Regions from separate parts of the Serratia sp. NA_112.1 genome, predicted to be linked through region 1. Evidence: predicted binding sites of a transcription regulator. Region 1 holds the regulator's gene; the other holds the start of a gene.
The links. Region 1 encodes LexA, which represses DNA repair genes until DNA is damaged. Its sites were predicted from a motif close to TNCTGTATGTACATACAGNA; they were not measured.

Region 1 (7,853 bases):
CCTCACGCAGCGTCGCCACCAGAGTGGAAAACACTGCCTTGTCGAAGAACTCTGGCGCGTTGATGCCATGCAGCACCGACAGACGCTGGGCCATAATGCGGCTCTCTTTCTCCAATGCCCCACGGTTGATGCTTGGGTTGGCACTGAGGATCGACATGGTGATGGCATAGCGCTGCAGCGTTTCACGGACACCGGCGGCTAACAACTGTAGTGGACGGATGCGGACTGGATTCAGTACCAGACTGTCACCCTTGTCGCAGATCAGCTGCTGACGGATCATCTCGTCGATCAGTGGCCGCAGCACTTCCGGCAGTTGTTCTTTGTCGTTGTGCAGGAACAACTCGGCCTTCAGCATCGGGTAAATCAGGCCAATCTGCCGTAGAAGTTCGGCGCGCGATACCCGGCGGTGATGCATCACAATAGTGGCGATCAGCGACGGCAGAACCAGCAGATGATGGATATTGTTACGGTAATAGGTCATCAACACCGCCTGCTCACGCGGCAGGATGATGATATCGCCGATGTTATCCTTCTCCACTTCGAACTTGTTCATGTTCAGCGCGTGGTCCAGCAGCTCATCCGGCGTCTGGGTGGGTACGGTAACGTCACCGGCATAAGGCACATTGCGCATCAGTTGCAGGTAGCACTCCAACTGCTCAAGCAACTGCTCACGGGTCAGCGAACGCTGACGTGAGGCCAGCAGCGCCGTGGAACACAGGTTCATGGCGTTGGCGGCGGCGGCATTGTTGATACGCACCATAATCTTGGCCGCCAAATCGTTGACCGTCGGCGTTAACCAGCTTGGGCGCTGGGCTTCGATCGGGTCAATGGATTCGCGCCACTGTGGCACATTCTGGTTCAGATAAGCGGTCAACGGCAGTGGATCACCGAAGTTGACGTAACCCTGGCCGAGATTGCGCAGCTTACGCAGGCCGCGCAGCATCTGCAGCAGGCTCTCTTTTTCCTTGGTCGCGCCACGCAACTCTTTGGCGTAGGTGCCCACTTCCATTACGTGTTCGTAACCGATGTAAATCGGCACCAGGGTGATAGGACGGCTACCGCCGCGCAGCATCGCCTGAATGGTCATCGACAGGGTGCCGGTCTTCGGCTCCAGCAAACGTCCGGTGCGGGAACGGCCGCCTTCAACAAAGTATTCCACCGAGTAACCGCGGGTAAACAGCTCGCCGAGGTATTCACGGAATACCGTCGAGTACAGCTTGTTGCCTTTGAAAGTACGGCGAATAAAGAAAGCACCCAGGCGACGGAAAATCGGCCCAGCCGGCCAGAAGTTGAGATTGATACCGGCAGCAATGTGCGGCGGGACCAGCCCCTGGTGATACAGCACGTAGGACAGCAGCAGGTAGTCCATGTGGCTGCGGTGGCAGGGCACATAAACAATCTCGTGCCCGTCCTGCGCCAACTGACGCACGCGTTCGGCGTTAGTGACGTTGATGCCTTGATACAATCGGTTCCAGGTCCAGCTCAGCACGCGATCGGAAAGGCGCACCGTCTCGTAAGAGAAGTCGGCAGCGATCTCTTCCATCAGCGCAATGGCGTTCTGCTGGGCTTTTTCGTGGGAGATTTTCTTGCTGCGCGCTTCGTCTTCGACCGCTTTTTCGATCGCCTTGGACGCCAACAACTTGTTGAACAGGTCCTGACGGGCAGGTAGGCTTGGGCCGACGGCAGCCAGACGCTGACGCGAGAAGTGCATGCGTGCTACGCGAGCCAGTTTCTGCGCAATGATTTTGTCCGTACCGTGCTCGGTGGCCATGCGGCGTAGCGAAACGGTATTGGAAAAACGGACAAAGCTGTCGCGGCCGAGCCACAGCACGGCGAAGAATTTCTGCACGCCGTTCAGCAGACGCAGATGTGGGGTACCATGACCTTCGCGCCCTGGAGAGCGGCCGAACATCACCGAAACCGGCAGCATCTGAATGTCGAGATCCGGATTACTGCGGTGCAGATCCAGATAGTCGTGGAACAGCTTTACCGACTCTTCTTTCGGCGTGTAGTAGCGGAATACGCGCGGCCCGTCGTGAATAAACACGTGGCTTGGCAGCACGGTGCCGTCTATCTCCAGCGGATCGAGGGGATCGGGCAGATCTTGCGCCAGGCACTGGGTGCGCAGCGTCAGCAAATCCGCCTTGGAATTATAAGGTAAAACATACAAAATCGGCCGTGAGGGATCCAACCCTAACTCCGTGACCGGATCTGAAGGGATAACCTTACTTCTTACCAACAGTTTAAGTGGTAAATTCAATAGTTTATAATAAATTTTACGCCAACCTGACATAACAACGTGAAGCCTCTTGTTAGCAATGCGCCGCAAGCATACCAGAAACCGGGTAGCAGATCTGTGGTGTTGGAAAACCGTGAGCCGGGAGAGTTTCCTGGCCTAGACTGTTTAATTATGACTTATCTCTGCTAAAGGCACTCAAAAACATGGCAAACCAAGCAACCGGCCTGACCCGTATTATTAAAGCCGCCGGCTACTCTTATAAAGGCTTTTCCGCTGCCTGGCAGCACGAAGCGGCATTCCGCCAGGAATTGGTGGCGACCGTGCTGGCTATCATACTGGCGATTTGGCTGGACGTAGGTGCGATAGCGCGCATTTTACTGATCGGATCTGTGCTGTTGGTGATGATCGTCGAAATACTCAACAGCGCGATTGAGGCGATTGTCGATCGAGTGGGGACCGAGCATCACGAGCTTTCCGGTCGGGCAAAGGATATGGGCTCGGCGGCGGTCTCACTGGCGATTATTTTGGCGCTGTTCGTCTGGGGTTCGGTGCTGTGGCAGCACTTTGCCTGAGTGGCGGCATTGCATTGCGACCCGTGTCGCTAATCCCTGATTTTTATTCACTCTTCGGTTCCCAAGCTGCAGTTACCTGTATATACTCACAGCAAGACTGTATAAACAAACAGGGGGGCGGAATGAAAGCACTAACTACCAGACAGCAAGAGGTCTATGATCTGATTCGCGATCATATTTCGTCCACTGGCATGCCGCCAACGCGCGCCGAGATCGCCATGCGTCTGGGGTTCCGTTCGCCAAATGCCGCAGAAGAACATCTGAAAGCGCTGGCGCGTAAAGGCGTTATCGAGATTATCTCCGGCGCTTCGCGCGGCATTCGCCTGCTGATGGAAGATGAAGAGGGTTTACCGCTGATTGGCCGTGTCGCCGCCGGTGAGCCGCTGCTGGCGCAACAGCATATCGAAGGGCACTACAAGGTCGATCCTTCCCTGTTCAAACCGAGCGCAGATTTTCTGCTGCGGGTCAACGGCATGTCAATGCGTGACATCGGTATTCTCGACGGCGATCTGCTGGCAGTGCATAAAACTCAGGACGTGCGTAATGGCCAGGTGGTTGTGGCACGCATTGAAGATGAAGTCACGGTCAAACGCCTGAAAAAGCACGGTAACGTGGTTGAGCTGTTGCCGGAAAACAGTGAATTCCAGCCGATTGTGGTCGATCTGCGTCAGCAGAATTTCACCATTGAAGGTCTGGCGGTCGGTGTGATCCGCAATGGCGACTGGGTTTAATCCTCGCGCCTAAACATCGTCCTCTGATTCAAGTCGCCCCAGCTCTGGGGCGATGTCATATCTGATTCACTATATACCCTATAGCTTTCAAGTTGCAGCTAAGCGGCCAACTCGCTCATCCCCAGGCGCTTACTCAGGTAAGTAACTGGGGTGACAAATCTGCCGGGAGCAGATTTGAATGCTGCTCGCAGCGGCCCCAAAGGGGTGTGGCCCATGGACGGGCCACATAACTGAGTGCAGATAACAACACTGCAACTTGAAAGATGACGGGTATACACGGGAACATTTCACTATGCGCCTGTTTTCTGCCTTCACCAGCGATACCGATAAAGCCCTGTGGCGCCTTGCGCTGCCCATGATTTTCTCCAATATCACCGTGCCGCTGCTTGGGCTGGTGGATACCGCAGTGATCGGCCACCTCGACAGCCCTACCTATCTGGGGGGCGTAGCGGTTGGCTCCATGGCGACCAGCTTCCTGTTTATGCTGTTGCTGTTTCTGCGTATGAGTACCACCGGGCTGACCGCACAGGCGTTGGGGGCGCAAAATCCGCAGGGGCTGGCACGAGCCTTTATGCAGCCGTTGCTGCTGGCAGTGTTGGCTGGGGCGGCGATTGTGTTACTGCGCTATCCGCTGATTGAGTTGGCACTAAGAATCGTCGGTGGCGATGGGACGGTGCTGGAACAGGCTCGCTTATTCCTCGAGATCCGTTGGCTGAGTGCCCCGGCGGCACTGGCCAATATGGTTATCCTGGGTTGGTTGCTCGGGGTGCAATATGTGCGCGCACCGGTGATCCTGCTGATTGTCGGCAACCTGTTGAATATCGTATTGGATATCTGGCTGGTGATGGGACTGGGCTGGAACGTGCAGGGGGCCGCTACGGCGACTGCCATTTCTGAATATGCCACGCTGCTGTTGGGATTATGGCTGGCCTGGCGCGTGATGCGCATACGCGGCATTTCTGTGCCGATGCTGCGCCAAGCCTGGCGCGGTAATTTGCGGCGTCTGCTGGCGTTGAATCGCGACATTATGCTGCGTTCATTGCTGCTGCAACTGTGTTTTGCCTCGCTGACCATCTTCGGTGCCCGGCTTGGTGGCGAGGTGGTCGCGGTCAATGCGGTGCTGATGAATTTGCTGACCTTCACCGCTTATGCGCTGGACGGTTTTGCCTACGCGGTAGAGGCGCATTCGGGGCATGCCTATGGAGCCCGTGACGATAGCCAACTGCGCAAAGTATGGCGTGCGGCTTGTCGGCAAGCCTGTCTGGTGGCGTTGGGCTTTGGGCTGCTCTATGCCGTTGCCGGGCCGCAAATTATAGCGGCGTTGACCTCTTTACCAGAACTGCGCGCGCTGGCGAGCCATTATCTGCCGTGGCAGGTAGTGCTGCCATTGGTGGGAGTATGGTGCTATTTGTTGGACGGCATGTTTATTGGGGCCACCCGCGGCGCAGAAATGCGTAACAGCATGGCAGTAGCCGCCGCCGGTTATGGGCTGACGCTGTTTACCTTGCCTGTATTAGGCAACCATGGATTGTGGCTGGCGTTGGCGGTATTTCTTGCGTTACGTGGTCTTGCTCTCGGGTGGATTTGGCATTGCCACAGGGTGCGAGGGACCTGGTTTGCAGCGGATGTGGCGCAATCAAAAATGATTAATCATTAGTTTTATTTATATTTTAATTCATATTAAGTTACATTTTCTTGAGCGAAATTGTTTCCGCTTACTTGCTGTTATTTTGGTGTTTTTACTGTGTTTTATTGTTTTTGTGAATTTTTATCCTGAGTTTTTATTTTTTTCGCTATCTGTAGCTATAGTTAATCATGTGGCTGGCGGAATGAATTGGAACTGACAATCCTTTTATTCAGGTCAATTGACCGAAATAATTACTCAGTTAAGTCCGGCCACAGGCGTTTAAAACTGACTAATCACAGGTAACGGAGAGGTTATGAACAAAGATCAAGCCGACGGTAACTGGAAGCAGTTTAAAGGGAAAGTGAAGGAAAAGTGGGGCAAGCTGACCGATGACGATCTGACGGTCATTGAAGGGAAACGTGAACAGCTTGTCGGTAAAATTCAGGAACGTTACGGCTACCAGAAAGAGGCGGCCGAGAAAGAAGTTAAATCCTGGGAAGACCACAACAAGTATCGTTGGTAGCGCGCTGGGCCGCAGCGGATTGCGGCCACAAGCTACCTTTTAAAGGTCCGGCGTTTTTATCCCCTTGACGCTAAACCTGCAGGTACAAGGAAGTACCTGAAAACCCAACCTATTTCTTCTTGATGGCGATGCTGTGATCGTGTTCGCCGCAGTCATGCTTGCTGTCACAGGCTTCTACCTCAACGCACCCCGCACACAGGCCATGCGCCTCCACCACGTTATGGCGCAGAACAAAACCAGACTCCTTCGCCAGTTTCTGCAGTGTCTCTTCGACCCCTTCGGTAGTGCGTTCGGTCACCTGACCACAGCGATCGCAGATAAACAACGCGGAAGTATGCGTCGGCTGTTCGAAGTGATGGCACAGCACGTAGCTGTTGGCTGACTCCACCCGGTGAATAAAGCCTTGTTCCAGCAGGAAATCCAGTGCTCGGTACACCGTCGGTGGTTTGGCCTGAGGTTCGGCGACGCGCAGCAGATCCAGCAGATCGTAAGCGCTGATGGCACCGGGCTGCTGTGCCATCAGGCGTAACACTTCCAGCCGCTGCGGTGTCAGACGCACATTGCGTTGCTGACAGAGTTGTTCAGCCTGCGCCAGCAGCTTTTCCTGGGTGCTTGAGTTCATGGCAAATTTCCCGGTACGTAAAAAAGCCGATTTTACCATGCTTCAGTCAAATCGCCGAGAGTCGGCCCCTTTTCCTCTGATATGGCGCACTAATCGACTGGTTTGCCGTCTGCCGTCCGTCACTAGCGTGACGATGTTCACACTTCGGGAGCCGGAGGCAGTGGATCCTCAGCCGGCAAGTGAGCGTTGAAAGCGCTCTGCCAACGCGGCCATTTCCGGCGCAGGATTATGCCCAATCAGCATAAAACCATGACGGCCATCGGCCCAGTAGACCACGTTCATCCCCTGGCGACGCTCGCTTAATAGGCGCGATCGCCTGCGATGCCGAGTGCCAGAAAACCAACGGCGGCGGCGATCAGGCTACGCCGACTGTCACCGCCCATCGCCAGGGCCGCACCGGAGAACAGCAGAGAACCGGCAATGACTGGCAGCAGGCGTTTAACGAAACTGTTCATGGTTGTTTCCTCATTGATAAAGGTGCACAACTGCACCCGTGTTGAGAGAACACCTGACCACGCTTTTTTATTCGTTTTTTCGAGGACTTTTTTAACCGGGCGGTACAGTGGTTTTCCCAACGCTGTCGATTGTCGTTATAATAGGCGTTTGCGGCAGTACGCCGTTCGTTGAAACCAGACAGAATCAGGTAGCCAGTAACCCAGCATGACGACAGACAACAACGCTTCAAAATACGCCGCCAATCGTTTCTCCATCGCGCCGATGCTCGACTGGACCGATCGTCATTGCCGTTACTTCCACCGCCTGCTGACCAAAGACACGCTGCTGTACACCGAAATGGTGACTACCGGCGCGATTATCCACGGCAAGGGCGACTATCTGGCCTACAGCGAAGAAGAACATCCGGTGGCGCTGCAATTGGGCGGCAGCGATCCAGCTGCGTTGGCGCACTGTGCCAAATTGGCTGAGCAGCGCGGCTACGACGAGATTAATCTTAACGTCGGTTGTCCGTCAGATCGGGTGCAGAACGGCATGTTCGGTGCCTGTCTGATGGGGCAGGCAACGCTGGTTGCCGACTGCATCAAGGCGATGCGTGACGTGGTGTCGATCCCGGTGACGGTGAAAACCCGTATCGGCATTGACGACCAGGACAGCTATGAGTTTCTGTGTGATTTTATCGCCACCGTTGCTGGCCGCGGCGAGTGCGATATGTTTACTATTCATGCGCGCAAAGCCTGGCTGTCGGGCCTGAGCCCGAAAGAGAACCGCGAAGTGCCACCGCTGGATTATCCGCGTGTCTATCAGCTAAAACGTGATTTCCCAGAACTGACTCTTGCCATTAATGGCGGGGTGAAAACTTTGGAAGAGGCGAAGCAGCATCTGCAGCATCTGGACGGCGTAATGATGGGGCGTGAAGCCTATCAGAACCCGGGAATTCTGGCGCGGGTCGACAGTGAACTGTTTGGTCGCCAGACTGAGGTGATGGACAGCGTGGCGATTATTGAGGCGCTGTATCCTTACATCGAACGCGAACTGTCGAACGGTACCTATTTGGGCCATATTACCCGCCATATTCTGGGCCTG
Region 2 (7,853 bases), on a different contig from region 1:
GCGGACAATGGATCCGATTGTAGGGAAAATGCAGCATTAAAAAAAGCGCCAGGGGATGTTGTTAACGATTTGTTTGATAGCCATTACCTATTAATTATTAAATTGCCGCTAAAGAGAGCGTAAAGCGCAGCAATTTAACTTATGGAAATCACTCATCTCCGCTCTTTACTCCATTGACCGGAAACAGCCCATTTAGCGGGTTTAAGCGCATTGACTGTGGGCTTTTCAAGCCAGCGATTCATAACTAAAAACGGGGTGCTAACTTTTCATGACGGTACGTTCTTCTGATTTTGCTTCTTTTACTTTGACAATCCGCTGCGCATTTGCGAAAACATCATAGGAAGAAGAAATTATCCCTGTCCCTACAGTAAATCGTACGTATTTACAGCGTTGGTGCAGAATTTTGCGCCGTTGCTGAAGGTTCGTGCGGCAGGTGAGGGGACAGCGTGCAAGCAGGGGAATTCTTCTTGCAAATAACATCATTTAAAAACCCGGTGCAGGATTTGACAGACAGGCTGCACCAGGGGAGATGATGGTAGTGAAGCATAAACAGGCATCGGGTCTTCGCTTGGAACGAACCCTTACACATTGACGTTGGTTAGGGTGTGGCAAGTGCAGGGAAGAAAATAAGAGAGACAATAATAATGGCAGACAATAAGAAACGCCCGGGTAAAGATCTCGACCGTATCGACCGCAATATCCTGAACGAACTGCAGAAGGATGGGCGTATTTCGAACGTTGAGCTTTCCAAGCGCGTGGGGTTATCCCCAACCCCATGTTTAGAACGTGTGCGCCGCCTTGAGCGCCAGGGTTTTATTCATGGTTATACCGCTTTGCTCAATCCGCATTATCTGGATGCGTCCCTGCTGGTCTTCGTAGAAATCACGTTGAACCGCGGTGCGCCGGATGTGTTTGAGCAATTCAACTCGGCAGTACAGAAACTTGAAGAAATTCAGGAGTGTCATCTGGTGTCCGGTGATTTCGACTATCTGTTGAAAACCCGCGTGCCGGATATGTCGGCTTACCGTAAGTTGCTTGGTGAAACCTTGCTGCGTCTACCGGGGGTTAACGACACCCGTACGTACGTGGTAATGGAAGAAGTGAAACAGAGTAACCGTCTGGTTATCAAAACACGGTAGGGTGCAGGTGCAAAACCTGATTAAATTGGTTACACTCCTGTTTATTCATACAGTTTCGGCGCCGGGGAAGCTTCTCGGCGCTGTTGCTATGTCAGCTAACAGGAACCTGGAGAGCCTTTCTTGAGCCAGGAATATACAGAAGATAAAGAAGTTACCTTGAGAAAACTCAGTAGCGGCCGCCGTTTGCTTGAAGCTGTGTTGATTGTGGTAGCCATTTTTGCCATTTACCTCATGGCTGCCTTGGTCAGTTTCAATCCGTCTGATCCGAGCTGGTCGCAGACCGCGTGGCATGAGCCTATTCATAACCTGGGCGGTGGCGTCGGGGCCTGGATGGCCGACACATTGTTCTTCACCTTCGGGGTACTCGCCTATGCGATACCGCCGATCATGCTGGTGTTGTGCTGGGCCGCTTATCGCCAGCGCGGCGGCGGCGAATACATCGACTATTTTGCGCTTTCACTGCGCCTGATCGGCACGTTGGCGCTGGTACTCACTTCATGTGGCCTGGCGGCATTGAATGTCGACGATCTCTATTACTTCGCATCCGGCGGTGTGATCGGCAGTTTGCTGAGCAACGCCATGTTGCCGTGGTTCAACGGTATTGGCGCCACCCTGGGGCTGCTATGCGTTTGGGCTGCAGGGCTGACGTTGTTTACCGGCTGGTCCTGGCTGGTGATCGCCGAGCGTATCGGCGGCGTGGTGCTGGGGACGGTGACCTTTATGACCAACCGTTCACGCCGTGAAGACCGTTATTACGACGATGACGACCGCTACGTCGAAGAGCAGCCCGAGTCTGCAGACAAGGAAGCCGCGCTTGCGGTAGCTGCCACGACGACGGCGGCCAATGCAGCGGAAGATGACGTATTGTTCTCTGCGCCTTCGGTCACGGAAACCGCCAAAATGGCGGCGGAAGATGCCGAAGATCCGTTGCTCAGCGGCCTGCGGGCTAATGATGACGATGATGCGAATATCACACCTGTTGCGCCAGCGCCAACCAGTGTACCGGCCACAGCGGCACCTGTTGTGGCCCAGGCCTCGTCGGTCACTGCGGCCCCCCCGGCTCCGGCTTCGGTGAACCAGCATCCGATGACCGCGGTAGCGGAAAACACTGCGCCGCCGCTGTATTCGTTTGAGATCCCTGAAGAGACACCAACGCCTAAGACGACACGTCCGATTGATCCTTACCAGGACGACGACGAGCCGCGTATGGGGAATTGGGATGCTCCGGCCGCATCGCCGTCGCACGAGCATTCTCCATTTGATTTCTCTGCCGCCCAACGTGAGCACGTGGATGTCACTGCTCCGGCCGGTTTCAGTGCCGCCGAGCCTGCCGTTTCACCCTTTGGCAGCGCGAAACCTCAGGCACCTGCCGCAGCGACGGCAATTGCCGGTGCTGTTGCCGCCAATACCTTTATGCCGGCCTTTAGCGCCACCAGTGACGCGAATTCACAGGTGAAACAAGGCCTCGGCCCTGAATTGCCGCGCCCGAACCCGGTGCGCATTCCGACCCGGCGTGAACTGGCTTCCTACGGCATCAAGCTGCCTTCGCAGCGTATGGCCGAACAGGAACAGCGCACCCGGGGGGACGACGAGCCATTGCAACAGGCTGAAAATCTTTCGCAAGATGATGAAGCTGCTCTGCAGGAAGCCGCGCTGCGTCAGGCGTTTGCCGAGCAGCAAAGCCAGCGTTACGGCGGGGAGTCCGAGTCGGATAATCTGGATGATGAAGCTGTTCTGCAGGAAGCCGCGCTGCGTCAGGCGTTTGCCGACCAGCAAAGCCAGCGTTATGGTCAGCCAGAGGCTCCATCGGTGGCGCCAACTACGCCGGTAGATACCCGCAATGCATTTGGCTTCTCGCCGATGGATGATTTGGTTGATGATGGCCCGGTTGAGCCACTGTTTACCCTGTCGCCACAGTTGGAAGAACGTATTGAGCTGCAAAGCGAGCGTGAAGATGATGTGCCTTTCGGTCAGTTTGAGCCCACCGCGCCGGTTTATCCGTCGCCGCCTCAGCCTCAGACCCCGCCGGTACAACAATCCTATCAGCCTGCGCAGCCAGCTTATCAACCAGCGCAGCAGCAACCGGTGCAGCAACAGCCACCTGCCTATCAGCAGCCTGTGGCACAACCGGAGCCTGCTGCCGTGCAGCAGCCGGGAATGGACAGCCTGATCCACCCGTTCCTGATGCGTAACGAAATGCCGTTGCAAAAACCGACCACGCCGTTGCCGACGCTGGATTTGCTGACAGAAGCCCCGAAAGAGGTGGAGCCGGTAGATTCCTTCGCGTTGGAACAAAAGGCGCGTTTGGTAGAAGCCAGCCTGGCCGATTACCGGGTGAAAGCCGATGTGGTAGATATTTTGCCAGGGCCGGTCATCACCCGTTTCGAGCTGGATTTGGCTCCGGGTGTCAAGGCTGCACGCATTTCCAACCTGTCGCGTGACCTGGCGCGTTCACTGTCAACCTCGGCGGTACGTGTGGTGGAAGTGATCCCCGGCAAGCCTTATGTCGGGTTGGAACTGCCTAACGTCAAACGTCAGACGGTCTATCTGCGAGAAGTGCTGGACTGCCCGGCGTTCCGCGATAATCCGTCGCCGCTGGCAATCGTCCTGGGTAAAGATATTTCTGGCGAACCGGTGGTGGCCGACCTGGCGAAAATGCCGCATCTGTTGGTAGCAGGTACCACCGGTTCCGGTAAGTCGGTTGGGGTCAATGCCATGATCCTGAGCATCTTGTATAAGGCCACGCCGAAAGAAGTGCGCTTTATCATGATCGACCCGAAAATGCTGGAGCTGTCGGTTTATGAAGGTATTCCGCACCTGTTGACGGATGTGGTCACCGACATGAAAGACGCCGCTAACGCCCTGCGTTGGTGCGTCGCCGAGATGGAGCGTCGCTACAAGCTGATGTCTGCGCTCGGTGTGCGTAACCTGGCCGGCTATAACGAACGCGTCGATCAGGCCGAAGCCATGGGGCGTCCGATCCCGGATCCGTTCTGGAAACCGACCGACAGCATGGACATGACGCCGCCGGTACTGGAGAAAGAGCCTTATATCGTGGTGATGGTCGACGAGTTTGCCGATCTGATCATGACGGTCGGCAAAAAGGTTGAGGAACTGATCGCTCGTCTGGCGCAGAAAGCGCGTGCAGCGGGGATTCACCTGGTGCTGGCAACCCAGCGTCCGTCGGTGGATGTGATCACCGGTCTTATCAAGGCCAACATCCCGACCCGTATCGCCTTTACCGTGTCCAGCAAGATTGACTCCCGTACCATCCTCGATCAGGGCGGTGCTGAATCCCTGCTAGGGATGGGGGACATGCTTTATCTGGCCCCTAACTCCTCGATTCCGGTCCGTGTGCATGGTGCATTTGTGCGCGATCAGGAGGTGCATGCGGTGGTTAAGGATTGGAAAGCGCGTGAGCGCCCTCAATATAAAGAGGGTATCCTCAGCGCTGGTGACGACGGTGAGGGTGGAACTGGCGGCGGTCTGGACGGTGACGAAGAGCTGGATCCGTTGTTTGATCAGGCGGTGGAGTTTGTGGTGGATAAACGCCGCGCCTCTATCTCCGGCGTACAGCGTCAGTTCCGCATCGGTTATAACCGCGCTGCGCGTATCATCGAACAGATGGAAGCGCAGGGCATCGTCAGCGAGCAGGGGCACAACGGTAACCGCGAGGTGCTGGCACCGCCACGGCATGACTGATGAAGTTTTAATCGTTGTTATTTAATTAAAAGGGCCGCTTAGCGGCCCTTCAGACTGATGACAAACCTCATTCCTGCACAGAGCGAATAGAGTTCGATAAATAAAAAACAAGGAAAATCAATTTATTGATTTTCGGCTGGTCACCACAAAGCAGGAAAAACCACGCTTTTTCCTGCTTTGTCAGCAACATATAAGGGCCGCTTAGCGGCCCTTGTGCAAAGAAGCGTAAACCCATCGGCTTCTCGGAACATTGGCCTATCTGCCGGCGAATGGCTTCGGGTAGAGTAAAGGTGTTGAGGGTTCATTTGACCCGCACGGCACCGCCTTGCGGTTAACGCATTTCATAAGGTATCTGGAATAATGAAAAAACTGTTAGTTGCCTGTTGTCTGCTTTCGGGATTCGCTTCCACCTCTGTGCTGGCCGACGCCGCGCAGGATTTGCAAAGTCGCCTGGCGAAAGTGAACAGTTTCCACGCCAGCTTCTCCCAGACCGTGACCAGCAGCGATGGCGCTGCGGTACAGCAGGGTGAAGGTGAGCTTTGGGTGAAACGTCCCAACCTGTTTAACTGGCACATGACCTCGCCAGACGAGAGCGTGCTGGTGTCAGACGGTCAGACCCTGTGGTTCTACAACCCCTTTGTTGAGCAGGTAACCGCCACCTGGCTGAAAAATGCTACCGGCAATACGCCGTTTATGCTGATTACCCGCAATAACGCCAATGACTGGAAACAGTACAACGTTAAACAGAAAGGTAATGATTTTGAGCTGACGCCAAAATCAAGCAGCGGTAACCTGAAGCAGTTCGCCATTAGCGTGGATAACAGCGGCACTATCCGCAGTTTTGCCGCGGTTGAGCAGGACGGGCAGCGCAGTTCTTACGCGCTGAAAAGCCAGCAGAACGTTGCTGCCGATGCCAGCAAATTTAAATTTACCCCGCCGAAGGGGGTGACGCTGGACGACCAGCGCCAGTGAGGTCCGCGTGAGTAATATGTCGCTCGATTTTTCCCAGAATGAGTTCCAACCGTTGGCCGCGCGGATGCGGCCGACCACATTGGCACAGTATATCGGCCAGCAGCATCTGCTGGCCGCCGGCAAGCCTTTGCCGCGCGCTATCGAGGCGGGGCAACTGCATTCGATGATTCTGTGGGGGCCTCCGGGCACCGGGAAAACGACGCTGGCAGAATTGATCGGCCGTTATGGCCAGGCGGACGTCGAGCGTATTTCTGCCGTCACGTCCGGGATCAAAGAGATCCGCGAGGCGATCGAGCGTGCACGCCAAAACCGTGACGCCGGTCGCCGCACTATTCTGTTTGTCGATGAGGTTCATCGCTTCAACAAAAGCCAGCAGGATGCCTTCCTGCCACATATTGAAGACGGCACCATCACTTTTATCGGCGCCACCACCGAAAACCCGTCTTTTGAGCTTAACTCGGCGCTGTTGTCACGGGCCCGTGTTTATTTGCTGAAGGCGCTGACCGCCGAGGATATCAGCCAGGTGCTGGATCAGGCGATGCAGGACAGCAGCCGGGGCTTTGGCGGCCAGAATATCGAACTGCCGGAAGAGACGCGTCGCATGTTATCAGAGCTGGTCGGCGGCGACGCTCGCCGGGCGCTGAACAGCCTGGAGATGATGGCGGACATGGCGGAGATCAACGCCAAAGGCATTCGCGTGCTGACGGCGGAATTACTGAAAGAGGTCTCTGGCGAACGCAGTGCGCGTTTCGATAATAAAGGCGACCGCTTTTACGATCTGATCTCGGCGCTGCATAAATCGGTGCGTGGTTCAGCGCCGGATGCGGCGTTGTACTGGTATGCACGTATTATCACCGCCGGGGGCGATCCACTGTACGTGGCGCGCCGGTTGCTGGCGATTGCTTCAGAAGATGTGGGTAATGCCGACCCGCGCGGCATGCAGGTCGCCATCGCGGCCTGGGACTGCTTTACCCGCGTCGGCCCGGCGGAAGGCGAACGGGCGATTGCCCAGGCTATCGTCTATCTGGCCTGCGCGCCAAAAAGTAACGCGGTTTACACCGCCTTCAAAGCGGCAATTCGTGATGCCAAAGAGATGGCTGATTATGACGTCCCCGAACATCTGCGCAATGCGCCAACCAAGCTGATGAAGGAAATGGGGCTGGGTGCAGAATATCGTTACGCCCACGATGAACCTAATGCCTATGCTGCCGGCGAGGATTACTTCCCACCCGAAATGGCCAAAACACGTTACTATCATCCAACCTCACGTGGGCTGGAAGGTAAAATTGGTGAAAAGCTGGCATGGCTGGCTGAGCAGGATCAAAATAGCCAGACAAAACGCTATCGCTAGCGTTGCCGTTGCGGTAAGGTTAGCGGGTATCACTCTTCCTTTATACGGCTATAAATTCAGCCGAATAAAACATCAAATTTTCTTTCAATAACAATAAGCACAGGATTAGCATGCTCGATCCCAATCTGCTGCGTAATGAGCTAGACGCAGTCGCCGTCAAACTGGCTCGCCGAGGCTTTAAACTCGATCTGGATCTGCTGCGTTCTCAAGAAGAGCGTCGCAAAGTTCTGCAGGTAGAAACCGAAACGCTGCAGGCAGAACGTAACTCCCGATCGAAATCCATCGGCGCGGCTAAAGCGCGCGGGGAAGACATTGAGCCGCTGCGTCGCGAAGTAAACGAACTGGGTGACAAGCTGGACACGGCCAAGGCCGCGCTGGATCAGCTGCAGGCTGAAATCCGTGACTATGCGTTGGCGATCCCGAACCTGCCTGACGATGAAGTACCAGACGGCAAAGATGACAGCGATAACCTGGAAGTCAGCCGTTGGGGCGAACCGCGCCAGTATGATTTCCCGGTACGCGATCATGTCGATCTGGGCGAAATGGCCGGTGGTCTGGACTTTGCCGCTGCGGTAAAACTGACCGGTTCTCGCTTTGTGGTGATGAAAGGGCAAATTGCCCGCATGCACCGTGCGTTATCCCAGTTCATGCTGGATCTGCATACCGAACAACACGGCTACCAGGAAACT

Region 2: ACUTQ5_RS03895 (DNA translocase FtsK 4TM domain-containing protein) is a predicted target of LexA. The motif match lies at 1,175-1,194, and genes of this name have one in related genera.

The regions. Positions count from the first base shown of each region.
Region 1 covers NZ_JBQZFO010000008.1:178,106-185,958, reverse strand. Annotated here, with positions in the region: gene plsB (glycerol-3-phosphate 1-O-acyltransferase PlsB) at 1-2,293, opposite strand, end outside; gene ACUTQ5_RS16635 (diacylglycerol kinase) at 2,443-2,811, shown strand; gene lexA (transcriptional repressor LexA) at 2,934-3,542, shown strand; gene dinF (MATE family efflux transporter DinF) at 3,835-5,199, shown strand; gene ACUTQ5_RS16620 (CsbD family protein) at 5,483-5,692, shown strand; gene zur (zinc uptake transcriptional repressor Zur) at 5,802-6,314, opposite strand; gene ACUTQ5_RS16610 (hypothetical protein) at 6,614-6,769, opposite strand; gene dusA (tRNA dihydrouridine(20/20a) synthase DusA) at 6,975-7,853, shown strand, end outside.
Region 2 covers NZ_JBQZFO010000001.1:798,309-806,161, forward strand. Annotated here, with positions in the region: gene lrp (leucine-responsive transcriptional regulator Lrp) at 645-1,139, shown strand; gene ACUTQ5_RS03895 (DNA translocase FtsK 4TM domain-containing protein) at 1,260-4,841, shown strand; gene lolA (outer membrane lipoprotein chaperone LolA) at 5,202-5,813, shown strand; gene ACUTQ5_RS03905 (replication-associated recombination protein A) at 5,821-7,164, shown strand; gene serS (serine--tRNA ligase) at 7,275-7,853, shown strand, end outside.